4 regions of the Pantoea sp. GABEPS69 genome follow, and region 4 is predicted to be linked to each of the others. Evidence: riboswitches for the same ligand, from Rfam matches in the RefSeq annotation. Region 4 holds a riboswitch; each other region holds the start of a gene.

Evidence for each region. A riboswitch is a leader RNA that binds a small molecule or an ion and turns the genes downstream of it on or off. The one in region 4 is predicted to bind thiamine pyrophosphate.
Region 1: another riboswitch for thiamine pyrophosphate. It lies ahead of thiC (phosphomethylpyrimidine synthase ThiC); the one in region 4 lies ahead of PVE98_RS19985 (FAD-dependent oxidoreductase).
Region 2: another riboswitch for thiamine pyrophosphate. It lies ahead of thiM (hydroxyethylthiazole kinase); the one in region 4 lies ahead of PVE98_RS19985 (FAD-dependent oxidoreductase).
Region 3: another riboswitch for thiamine pyrophosphate. It lies ahead of thiB (thiamine ABC transporter substrate binding subunit); the one in region 4 lies ahead of PVE98_RS19985 (FAD-dependent oxidoreductase).

What each region holds. Positions count from the first base shown of each region.
Region 1 is NZ_CP118618.1:3,777,696-3,780,728, reverse strand. Features, by position in the region: gene thiE (thiamine phosphate synthase) at 1-280, opposite strand, end outside; gene thiC (phosphomethylpyrimidine synthase ThiC) at 277-2,202, opposite strand; TPP riboswitch at 2,289-2,388, opposite strand; gene PVE98_RS18360 (Rsd/AlgQ family anti-sigma factor) at 2,632-3,033, opposite strand, start outside.
Region 2 is NZ_CP118618.1:1,345,887-1,348,919, reverse strand. Features, by position in the region: gene thiD (bifunctional hydroxymethylpyrimidine kinase/phosphomethylpyrimidine kinase) at 1-752, opposite strand, end outside; gene thiM (hydroxyethylthiazole kinase) at 749-1,543, opposite strand; TPP riboswitch at 1,578-1,674, opposite strand; gene PVE98_RS06430 (hypothetical protein) at 1,856-2,053, shown strand; gene PVE98_RS06425 (AEC family transporter) at 2,130-3,033, shown strand, end outside.
Region 3 is NZ_CP118618.1:3,406,660-3,409,692, reverse strand. Features, by position in the region: gene thiP (thiamine/thiamine pyrophosphate ABC transporter permease ThiP) at 1-939, opposite strand, end outside; gene thiB (thiamine ABC transporter substrate binding subunit) at 915-1,901, opposite strand; TPP riboswitch at 1,946-2,038, opposite strand; gene sgrR (HTH-type transcriptional regulator SgrR) at 2,074-3,033, opposite strand, start outside.
Region 4 is NZ_CP118619.1:23,296-26,328, forward strand. Features, by position in the region: gene PVE98_RS19980 (DMT family transporter) at 187-1,137, shown strand; TPP riboswitch at 1,179-1,298, shown strand; gene PVE98_RS19985 (FAD-dependent oxidoreductase) at 1,439-2,380, shown strand; gene thiS (sulfur carrier protein ThiS) at 2,364-2,561, shown strand; gene PVE98_RS19995 (thiazole synthase) at 2,565-3,033, shown strand, end outside.

The sequences.
Region 1 (3,033 bases), on a different replicon from region 4:
GGTTCGCGACATCCAGATCCTCCTGACCCAGATGCACGCCGTAGGCGCGGTGCTTAACTGCCAGCCGCCAGTAGTCGTTGATAAACAGACGGGCGTTGTAACGCTTGCCGAGCGCGATCGACTCGATAACCGCAGGCTCTACCGCTTCATCCTCCCGATCTTTAATACGCAGCTGGATAGTGCGCACGCCGACCTCCAGCAGTCGCGCAATCCACTCCACGCTGTCGACGACCGGATAGAGCCCTAAGCGCGAGGCGGTAGCAGGGAAAGGGGCGTTCATCGTTTCTCCTCGTTCAGCGCATCGACTGAGTGGTAAAGCTCGCCGCCGCGGCGGCGAAAGGTTTCAGACATCTGCTGCATACCGATGGCGATCGGCTGCGCTTCGGCCTGGCTGGCTGCATAGTCGCGCACTTCCTGGCTGATTTTCATCGAGCAGAATTTGGGGCCGCACATCGAGCAGAAGTGTGCCACTTTACCCGATTCCTGGGGCAGGGTTTCGTCGTGATAGGCGCGCGCGGTATGAGGATCGAGCGCCAGATTGAACTGATCCTCCCAGCGGAATTCAAAGCGCGCTTTGGACATGGCGTTATCGCGGATCTGCGCGCCGGGATGCCCCTTCGCCAGATCCGCCGCGTGGGCGGCGATCTTATAGGTAATCAGCCCCTGCTTAACGTCCTCTTTATTTGGCAGGCCGAGATGCTCTTTGGGCGTAACGTAGCAGAGCATGGCGCAGCCGAACCAGCCGATCATCGCGGCGCCGATGCCGGAGGTGAAGTGATCGTAGCCGGGCGCGATATCCGTGGTTAGCGGGCCGAGCGTATAGAACGGCGCTTCGTGACAGTGCTCCAGCTGCTCGGTCATATTGCGGCGGATCATCTGCATAGGAATATGGCCGGGACCTTCGATCATCACCTGCACGTCATACTCCCAGGCGATCTTCGTCAGCTCGCCCAGCGTGCGCAGCTCGGCGAACTGTGCCTCGTCGTTGGCGTCCTGAATTGAGCCGGGACGCAGGCCGTCGCCAAGCGACAGCGAAACGTCGTAGGCGGCGCAGATTTCGCAAATTTCGCGAAAGTGCGTATAGAGAAAACTTTCGCGGTGATGCGACAGACACCACTTCGCCATAATCGACCCGCCGCGCGATACGATGCCGGTCAGGCGCTTCGCCGTCATCGGCACATAGCGCAGCAGCACGCCGGCGTGGATAGTGAAGTAATCGACGCCTTGCTCCGCCTGCTCCAGCAGCGTGTCGCGAAACACTTCCCAGTCGAGATTTTCCGCAACGCCGTTGACCTTTTCCAGCGCCTGATAGATGGGTACGGTGCCGATGGGCACCGGGCTGTTGCGCAGGATCCACTCGCGCGTTTCATGAATATAGCGCCCGGTGGAGAGATCCATCACAGTATCGGCGCCCCAGCGCGTCGACCAGACCAGTTTCTCCACCTCTTCTTCGATAGAGGAAGTGACCGCCGAGTTGCCGATGTTGGCGTTGACCTTGACCAGAAAATTGCGGCCGATAATCATCGGCTCCGATTCGGGATGGTTGATATTCGCGGGAATAATGGCGCGTCCGGCGGCCACTTCCTGGCGCACGAACTCAGGGGTGATGTTTTCCGGCAGCTGCGCGCCGAAGCCGTGGCCGGCATGCTGCTGACGCAGCACTTCGCTGCGAATGCGTTCGCGGCCCATATTCTCGCGCAGCGCGATAAACTCCATCTCCGGCGTGACGACGCCCTGACGGGCATAGTGAAGCTGGGTGACGCGCCGCCCCGCTTTTGCGCGTCGCGGCTGCGGCAGCCGCTCGAAACGCAGATGATCGAGCCCGTCATCGGCCAGACGCTGCTGCGTATAGCGCGAGCTGGTGTGCGTCAGAACCTCACTATCGTCGCGTGTGGCAATCCAGTCGGCGCGCAGCTTTGCCAGCCCGCGCTGTACGTCGATAACGGCATCGGGATCGCCGTAGGGACCGGCAGTATCGTAGACCGGCACCGCCTCATTCTCTTCATAGCGCGGACGATCTTTATCGCCGCCGAGCAGCGTCGGGCTGAGCTGGATCTCGCGCATCGGCACGCGAATATCGGCGCGGCTGCCCTGGATCCAGATACGTTTCGAGTTGGGAAAGGCGACGCCGCTCTGAAGCGCCTCAATAAAGGCCTGCGCCTGAGCGCGCTGTTCACGTCGGTTGGTTTTGGTCATAGACATAGCAATTTTCCTGTTGAGGGGGAACGTTGCTTGTCCGGAGTTCGGAAGGAGTAACAGAAACGGCAGGCAAAATCGCCAGCGTACTGATGATGTTTACTCTTGTTCCCTTCGCAGGTTCTAACCTGATCAGGTTCCGCGGATCCCGAATTAACGGTCTCAGCCCAGGGGGCACTCCGACAAGATTTCGTTTTACGTTTTAAGCTACTTAGCTTGCCATTTCGCGCACTGGGCAGTGCTCGTGACGGTCACATACTTCAGTATGCTCCCGTCCCTGCGCGCTGTCCGAGCGTGAACTGGCTGCGCACGTTACGCTTAAAACGCCAGTGCATATTGCACAAAAACAAAACGGGTTTTCGACGATAACGTCGAAAACCCGTTCAGCATAGAAGGACCGCTTCAGAATAACAAGCGATTTACAATTGGCTAACCTTAAGCCGGACGCGACAGCTGCGTGCTGTCGTTAGCCACCGGCGCACGCACCAGGCTGTTGTCCCACGCAAGCTGGATCAGCTTATCTTCCAGGGTAAAGCGCGCTTCCAGCACTTCGCCGACTTCCGACAGCGCCAGCTGAAAATCGACGCAGTTATCGTCGTCAATCGACTGCTGCAGATGGCCATCATAGAGCTGCATCAGGCGCTCGGTGTTGGCTTCCAGCGGCGGATAGACCTGCGCAGCGGCAATCATCGGGCTGTCGCCTTCCATCTCGTTGATGATGCGCTCGTAAATGCTGAAGTGACCGGCGGAAAGGTAATCGACCAGGCCGTGACAAAAATTGTCGAGCGCCTGCTCGTCTAACGTCGTGAGCGCCTCTTTGTTAGGCTTCAGCCCAAC
Region 2 (3,033 bases), on a different replicon from region 4:
TCCAGCGTATCGGCCTGCATCAGCGCCTGCTGCAGCCAGGCTTTCGCCTCGCGCAGCGTGTTTGCCCAGCTGCTATGGCGCGGACGCAGCGCCGCCAGCGCGGCGGAGAGCGAACAGCCGGTGCCGTGGGTATGGCGCGTATTGACGCGCGGCGCGGTAAAGCGCTCCGCGCCGTCACGGGTGATAAGCCAGTCCGGGCTTTCGCTGTCGCTGAGATGGCCGCCCTTCATCAGCACCGCCTGGCAGCCGAGCGCCAGCAGCGCTTCGCCCTGCTCCAGCATCGCCTCTTCGCTGTGCGCCGGCGCGCACTCCAGCAGCGCCGCCGCCTCCGGCAGATTGGGCGTAATTAACGAGACCTGCGGCAGCAGCAGCTCGCGCACGCTGGCGATAGCGTCAGGCGAGAGCAAGGGATCGCCGCTTTTCGCCACCATCACCGTATCCAGCACCACGAAAGGGATGTCGGCTCGTTTCAGCTTTTCCGCCACGATCTGCACGATGGCGGTTTCCGACAGCATGCCGATTTTCGCCGTGTCGATGCGCACGTCGCTGAGTACCGAATCAAGCTGCGCGCCCACAAAGTCTGGCTCAATACGATAAACCGACTGCACGCCGCAGGTGTTTTGCGCCACCAGCGCGGTAATGACGCTGGTGCCATAGGCGCCGAGCGCCGAAAAGGCCTTGAGATCGGCCTGGATGCCGGCGCCGCCGCTGGGATCGGTGCCGGCAATGGTCAGCGCGTTGATACGCTTCATGCGCGCGCCTCCTGTGCCAGCTGCCACAAGGCATCGATAAACAGCGCGGCGAAGCTGCCGGGTGCGGCAATCTGCGCGGCGGCGCGTTCGCCCGCCAGCGCCATGACGCGGCAGGCGCTGGCGACGTTGCTCAGCCGGTCGCCAGGCAGGCTGCAAAAGGCGGCCACCACGGCGGAGAGCGCGCAGCCGGTGCCGACCACGCGCGTCATCAGCGCGCTGCCGCCGGGTACGCTCAGCGTCTCCGTGCCGTCGGTGACGTAGTCAACCTCGCCGCTAATCGCCACCAGCGTCTGATGTTGCCGCGCCAGCTCGCGCGCCGCCTCCAGCGCCGCTTCCGACTGGTGCTGCGTATCCACGCCGCGTCCACCTGCGCCCTGCTGCGCCAGCGCGAGAATTTCAGAGGCGTTGCCGCGCACGGCGGCAGGCCGCAGGGCAAGAAGCTGCTGGCAGAACTCAGTGCGCAGGCGCAGCGCGCCGACCGCGACCGGGTCGAGCACCCAGGGCTTTTGCGCCGCGTCGGCGGCCTGCACCGCCGCCAGCATGGCGTCACGGCGATCGCGGGTCAGCGTGCCGACGTTGATCAGCAAGGCGTCGGCCACGGCGGCGAACTGCGCGGCCTCTTCAGGATCGATCACCATGGCGGGCGAGGCGTTGAGCGCCAGCAGGACGTTAGCGGTGATGTTCTGTACCACGTCGTTGGTCATGCAGTGCACCAGCGGCTGGCGCTGAACGAAGCGGGCGAGAACGGGCGCGAAGTGCGCATCGGAAAAACGTTGAGGTTGGCGGATCATCATAACTCCCAACCGGCGAGCAAGAAGGCGAATGCGGTCAGGCATCTGACTTCCCTACGCTGGCATTATCCAGATCAGGTAATACGGGTTTTTCTCAGCCTTCACGCAGAAGGGCACCCCGAGTCGAATGTTACGCCAGCAGCATAGGAGAGGCGGCAAACGAAAGCAATATACCTACCTCTTAAGAGGTATTACCAGTTAGCACGGTTCAGCATGATCTCGATCAACCAGTGGCGGCCGAAAAACAAGCCTAATGCTCCGGGCCCGCAAACCATGCTGTTTAATCCTGGCTATCCGTTTCAGAGGAACCTGATGAAACTGCTCTCGCTTATCCCGCACTGGCACCACTGGCAGGATGTTGTAATTACTCGTGCCAATGCCATTGCCCCGAATGGCAGAAGCTATTTTTCTACTCATATTACTGCCCGCTGCAGAAGCTGCGACCAGACGCTGCATCGCGTCTATTATCGCGATATCAGCGACGCGCAGGCGCGACGCTGGCTGGGCTAGAGAATGCGCTGCCAGGTGACGCTTTTCGCAACATCATGTTAGGCTGATGTTACCTGATGCCGATAACAGACGCGCTATGCCTGGCTTGCTTGATACCCTTACCCATCAGATTTACCTTTCCGCTCCGCTGTTTATTTTGATTTTTCTTGGCTACGCCCTGACGCGCGTTGGCAAATGGCCGCTAACCATCAGCGAAGGCATGAACCGCTTTGTCTTCAACGTCGCCCTGCCCTGCATGCTGTTCCGCGTAATGAGCGACTTCTACAAAAGCCCGCCGGTGGATGTGCGGCTGCTGCTGGCCTTTTTCGGCAGCTGCTTACTGATATTTATCCTCGGCCGCGTCCTGGGCGCGCGGCTGTTTAAGCTCGACGGCGTCGCGGGCACGGTTTTCGCGCTCGGCGGCATCTTCTCCAATAACGTGATGCTCGGCATTCCGGTGGCGACGGTGCTGCTCGGCCCGCAGGCGCTGCCGTCGGTGGCGCTGGTGCTGGTGTTCAACAGTCTGATCCTCTGGACGCTGCTGACGCTCTCGGTGGAGTGGGCGAAACAGGGCAGCTTCTCGCTGAAAGGCATCGGCCATACCCTGCTCAGCGTGGCGAAGAATCCGCTGATTATCGGCATCCTCAGCGGCACCGCCTGGAGCTTTTTAAAACAGCCGCTGCCGACGATCGCCGCCGAACCGCTGCGCATGCTCGGCTCTATCGCCGCGCCGCTTTCGCTGGTAACGCTCGGTATGAGCCTGGCGCACTATCGCGTGCGCGACGGGCTACGCGAAAGCTATACCATCTGTTTGCTTAAGCTGATTTTACAGCCGATGACCATCTGGGCGATCGCCTGGCTGGTGCATCTGCCGCCGCTGGAGAGTCGGGTTGTGGTGCTGCTCGGCTCAATGGCGGTCGGCGTCAACGTCTATCTGATGTCGCAGAAGTTCAACGTGCTGACCGGCCCGGCGGCGGCAAGCATGCTGTTTTCTACGCTAT
Region 3 (3,033 bases), on a different replicon from region 4:
CCCGTCAACGATCACCGCCAGCAGCGGCGGCAGCAGCAACAGCAGCGCCAGCGCGATAAGCAGGCCGTCGCCGATGCGCGCGCGCCGCGAATCGTGCGGATCGCGCCAGCCGCGCAGCTGCGCGCTGCCTGCCGGAATCGCCTTGCTGAAGCGCTGGCTCAGCAGCACCAGCGTCAGGCAGAAGGCGAGCTGGATCAGCGCCAGCAGCGCGGCGCGGCCGGGATCGTAGTCGTAGCTCAGCGCCTGAAAAATCGCCAGCTCGATGGTGGTGGCCTGCGGGCCGCCGCCCAGCGAGAGCACGGTCGCGAAGCTGGCGAAGCAGAGCATAAAAATCAGCGCGCCGGTTGGCAGCAGCTGTCGGCGCAGCCAGGGCCACTCCAGCAGGCGGAATAAGTGCCAGCCGCGCAGTCCGAGCTGAGCGGCGAGCTGACGCTGTTCGCCTGGAATATTCTCCAGCGTCTGCAGCATCAGGCGCGTCGCCAGCGGCAGGTTGAAAAAGCAGTGCGCCAGCAGAATGCCCTGCAGCCCATAGGGCGAGAAGCGGTAGTCGATGCCGAACAGCTGGCAGAGCTGCGCCAGCCAGCCGACGCGGCCATAGACCGTCAGCAGGCCGAAGACCGCCACCAGCACCGGCAGCACCAGCGTCATGGCGCAAAGGCGCAGCAGCAGCTGACGGCCGGGAAAACGCCTGCGGTAGAGGGCGCGCGCCAGCGGGATCGCGGGCAGCAGCGACAGCAGGGCGGAGAGCAGCGCCTGGGTGAACGAGAAGCGCACCACGTGGCGCAGATAGCTATCATGCAGCAGCCCACGCCAGTCGCCTGCCGGCGCGCTGGCCCAGAGCGCGCCGAACGCCAGCAGCGCCACGCCGCACAGCAGCAGCGCGGCGGCACTGCCCGGCACCATCCACAGCGGGATTAGCGGCTGACGGCGCGTTGCCATGCGTTAATCCACTCTGGGCGCTGCTGCGCCACTTGCTGCGGACTATACTGCAGCGCGGTTTGCGGCACGCTCAGCGTCTGGAAACCCGCTGGCAGCTCGCTTTTAATGACCGGATACATCCAGTTGCCGGTCGGGATGGCGTTCTGGAAGGCGGGCGTCAGCATAAACTGCATAAACTGCTGCGCCAGCTTCGGCTGCTTGCTGCCGGCAAGCTGCGCGGCGACTTCAACCTGCAAATAGTGACCTTCTGCAAACGGCGCGGCGGCGTAGTTCTCTTTTTTCTCTTCGATGAGGTGATAGGCGGGCGAGGTGGTATAGCTTAGCACCAGATCGCCTTCGCCTTTCAGGAACAGGCCGTAGGCTTCGCTCCAGCCCTTGGTCACGGTAACGGTTTTTTGCGCCAGCTTCTGCCAGGCCTGCGGCGCGCTGTCGCCGTAGACTTTCTGCATCCAGAGCAGCAGGCCCAGACCCGGCGTGCTGGTGCGCGGATCTTCATAGATCACGCGCCATTTCTCCGGGCTTTCCACCAGCTCTTTCAGGCTGGTCGGCGGGTTTTTAAGGCGCGTTTTGTCATAAACGAAGGCGAAGTAGCCGTAGTCAAAGGGCACGAAGGTTTGATCCTGCCAGCCGCCCGGCAGCGTCAGGTTATGGAGATCGACCGCGCTTTTGGCGAACAGGCCGGTCTGCTGCGCCGCCTGCAGCAGATTATTGTCGAGGCCGAGCACCACGTCGGCCTTGCTGTTCTTGCCTTCCATGCGCACGCGGTTCAGCAGCGAGACGCCATCTTCTAGCGCCACATAGCGCAGCTCGCAGCCGCACTGCGCTTCAAAGGCTTTTTTCACCGCCGGGCCGGGGCCCCATTCGGCGGAGAAGGAGTCGTAGGTGTAGACGGTCAGGGCTGGTTTTGCCGCCAGCGCCGGCACGGACAGCAACATCAGCAGAGGGAGAATCTGTTTAACCACTTTGCGCTCCAGGGGAGAGTTGTTATGAGTCGCAAAGGATCTGAGCGTAGCAGCCTCTCAAATCCCTACGTCGGTATTAACCGAATCAGGTTCGACGGGTTTTTCTCAGCCTTTCGCAGGCACCCCGTTGAGAACGGCTCATTCTAGACATTTCGGCGCCAGGGGGAAAGCGTCACAGCGTCGGCGGCGCGAACCAGGCGGATTTAAAGTCGAACCAGCCAAGCGTATTGAGCCGCACGCCGCGCATGCTGCGCTGACCTTCCAGCAGCAGCCAGTGATGAAACAGCGGATGCAAACCATCCGCGTCGAGCAGCCGCTTGCTCCATTCGGCGAGCGGCAGCGCTTTGCGCCGCCAGCGCGCGGCGTCCTGTTCCCAGTCGAGCGGCAGACAGTGATGCAGCAGCGGGATCTCGTAGAGCTGGGCAAACAGCGCATACTCCAGCGGCAGAGTGAAGTTGACGCTGCCGAGCCAGACGTCGCTTTCCGCCTCGCCCTGATGCCAGGTTTCATAGTCGACTGCACGGGTAATTAGCCGCACATTGTGCTGCGCCAGCAGTGGGCGCAGCGCATTGGCGATGCCCTCATGCTCGACGTGCTGGCTGTACCAGGTCAGCGTCAGGCTCTCCAGACCGGGCGGCCTGGTCGCTGGCGTCAAATCGCGGCGGTGGTGCCAGCGCGGCAGCAGGCCGTAGGCAGGATACCAGTAGCGCTGATAGCCGGCCTCGGCATAGTTGAGCAGCGCGATGGGATTCAGCAAATGGCAGAGCCAGCGCCGGACGTCGGCATCGCGTCCCAGGGCGGAGCGCTGATCGAACAGGAGAAAATAGCAGCCCTCTTCAAGGCGGCTCTCTTCCGACTTTTCATCCTCGGCGGCGCCCTGGAGACGCACGCCGGAGTAGACCAGTTCGTCGCTGATCTCCGGCAGTACCCAGATTGAGACGTCGTCAATCAGCGCGCGAAAGCCGAAATAGTCGTCAAACGCCTCGATCTTCAGCTGGCTCTGCTGGTTGCGCACCACGCGATAGGGGCCGGTGCCAACGGGATGCCGCGCGAAGTCGCGCATTTGCGGCCATTCGCGCGGCAGAATCATGGCGCTGACGCTGCCGAGCAGCCAGGGCAGCCAGTCGTCCGG
Region 4 (3,033 bases):
AGCGGGAAATTAGTTTGTTCAGCGCTCGCGTCGAGATAGCGAAAAAATCAGGCGCATATTTGTGCTGCGTGCCAGTCTCATAAAGGCAGAATACGCTGTATTTATTGTGGTTTCCCACCGCCCGCGCCGCGCGTCTGCGTTACCCTTAACGCTCACTTTCTGCAACGGGCAAATAAGGAGCGCGACGTGAGCGCGTCGACGGGAATTTCACTCAAAATCATGGCGACCCTTAGCTCGACGCTGATGCTTGCCTGCGTAAAAGGTCTGGAGGGCGCGCTGCCGGTGGGAGAAGTGATCTTCTTTCGTTCGCTGGTGGGCGTAATGCCGCTGCTGGTATGGCTAACCTTTCAGGGCGGCATTATCCAGGGCATCAAAACCCGCAATGTGAAAGGGCATATCGGTCGCGGTCTGGCGGGCACCTGCAGCATGTACCTGAGCTATCTGTCGCTGATTTATATCTCACTGACCGACGCCACCGCTATCAACTACGCCGCGCCGCTGTTCACCGTGCTGCTTGCCGCCATAGTGCTGCGCGAAAAGGTGCGGCTGAATCGCTGGCTGTCGGTAGCGGCCGGTTTCGCGGGGATCGTCATTATGCTCTCCGGTCACCTGTCGCTCAGCGGCCCGCCCAGGCTGACGGTAGCCAGCCTGGCCTCTTCCGTCGGCGTCTTGCTGGCGCTGCTCTCTGCGCTCTGTACGGCGGGCGCGCTGATTCAGATCCGCTATCTGAGCGGTAAAGAGAAGCCGGGCGCGATCGCTTTCTGGTTCACCGCTATGACGGGCGCGACATCGCTGCTGACGCTGCCGTTCGGCTGGCGCCTGCCGCAGGGCGAGCAGCTGCTTCTGCTGCTGGGGTGCGGCCTGTGCGGCGGACTGACGCAAATTTTGTTGACGCTGAGCCTGCGCTACGCAGATGCCTCGCTGCTCGCCCCGTTCGATTACAGCTCGCTGCTCTGGTCGGTCATTATCGGCCTGATTTTTCTCGGCACCTTGCCAGAGAAACTCACGCTGATCGGCGCCAGTCTGGTGGCGTTTGCCGGCATTTACGCGGTTTTAAGCGAGCGACGTCAGCGGCGCCGGGCCGCGGCATTGGCGCTGACCGCCCGCAGCGAAACCGCCGATTTAACGCCTGATTAACACACCGTACTTGACGTCGGGCAGGCAGTTGCCCTACAACTAATGGCCGTCGGGGGAGTCTCGCCAGAGAGACTGAGAGGCTAATAGCGCAGCGCGCGGTTTAGCGACCCTTTGAACCTGACCCAGTTGATACTGGCGTAGGAAGACTCGTATCTCATTATTTTTAGCCTCTGTGAGATGCCTGCCGCGCGAGCCTGCTCACTGCTCACGCTTTTTCCCTTCACGTATCACGGGTCGTCAATATCGAGGCCTGCGTGAACATGACTCTTTTTCAAACCGTTTTCTCTATCAGGTGCGCGCCATGAGCCGCTGGTCAGTCATCGGCAGCGGCGTCGCCGGCTTATGCGTCGCGACGCTGCTGGCTGAACAGGGCGAAACGCCAGAGGTGATCGTCAGCGACGAAATGCCCGCGTCGCACTGGGCGGGCGGCATGCTGGCGCCCTTTTGCGAAGGGGAGAGCGCGCCTGAACAGGTTATCGAGCTGGGGCAGCGCGCCGCCGGCTGGTGGGCGCAGCGGGTCGACGGCGTCGCGCGTCAGGGCACGCTGGTGGTGGCCGCGCCGCGCGACGCCGCAGAGCTGACGCGCTTCGCCCGCATGACGCGACAGCATCAGTGGCGCGATCCTGCACAGCTTGAGCCTGAGCTGGCAGGGCGCTTTGCGCGCGGCCTGTTTTTCCCCGACGAAGCGCATCTTAATCCGCGCGACGCCATGCGCCAGCTGCGCGCCAGCCTGGAAGCGCGCGGCGTCGTTTTTCACCGCGGCAAACCACGCGGCACGGTTATCGACTGCCGCGGCATTCACGCCGCCGCTCGCCAGCCTGATCTGCGCGCGGTGCGCGGCGAGATGCTGATCCTGCAGTGCGATGAACTCCACTTCTCCCGTCCGATCCGGCTGCTGCATCCGCGCTTTCCCTGCTATCTGGTGCCGCGCGCCGACGGCCTTTTTATGCTCGGCGCCACCATGGTCGAGAGCGACGACGCTAGCCCGATCAGCGCCCGCGCCATGATGGAGCTGCTCGGCGCCGCCTGGAGCATTCATCCGGCGCTGGCCGAAGCGCGCATCGTCGAGAGCGGTACGGGACGGCGTCCCGCCTATCGCCATAACCTGCCGGAAGTACGCTATCAAGACGGCGTTTTCTCCCTTAACGGCATGTATCGTCACGGTTTTTTGCTCGCGCCCGCCATGGCGCAGCAGCTTATGCAACTGCTTAGTCAGGAGTCGAATGATGCAAATCGAACTTAACGGTCAGAGAGTGGAAACCGAAGCGGCGACGGTCGCCGCGCTGCTGCAGGAGCGGCAGATCGACGCCGCCTGCGTCGCCAGCGCCTTTAACGGTGAGTTTTTGCCGCGCGCGCAGTATGAGAGCCAGCGGCTGGAGGCGGGATGCCGTCTGGAAGTGCTGTCGCCGATGCAGGGAGGCTGAACCATGTTTTACGGCTTTGTTCCCCGTTCGCGTTTTCTGCTCGGCACCGCAGGCTATCCGTCGCCCGATATTTTGCAGCAGGCGATCTGCGCCGCAGAGGCGGAGATCATCACCGTCAGCCTGCGGCGCGAAGGCAGCCAGGGCGGCGCGTTTCGCGAGCTGCTCAGCCAGCTCAACCGTCGCGTGCTGCCCAACACCGCCGGCTGTCACAGCGTGAAAGAGGCGGTGACCACGGCGCATATGGCGCGCGAACTCTTCGGCACGCCCTGGATAAAGCTGGAGGTAATCGGCAACGCCGACACGCTGCAACCCGATCCCTTTGCCCTGGTGGAAGCGGCGCGCATTCTCTGCGCTGACGGCTTCCAGGTCTTTCCCTATACCACCGAGGATCTTATCGTCGGCGAAAAGCTGCTGGAGGCGGGCTGCGAAGTGCTGATGCCCTGGGGGGCGCCCATCGGCTCTGGCCAGGGGC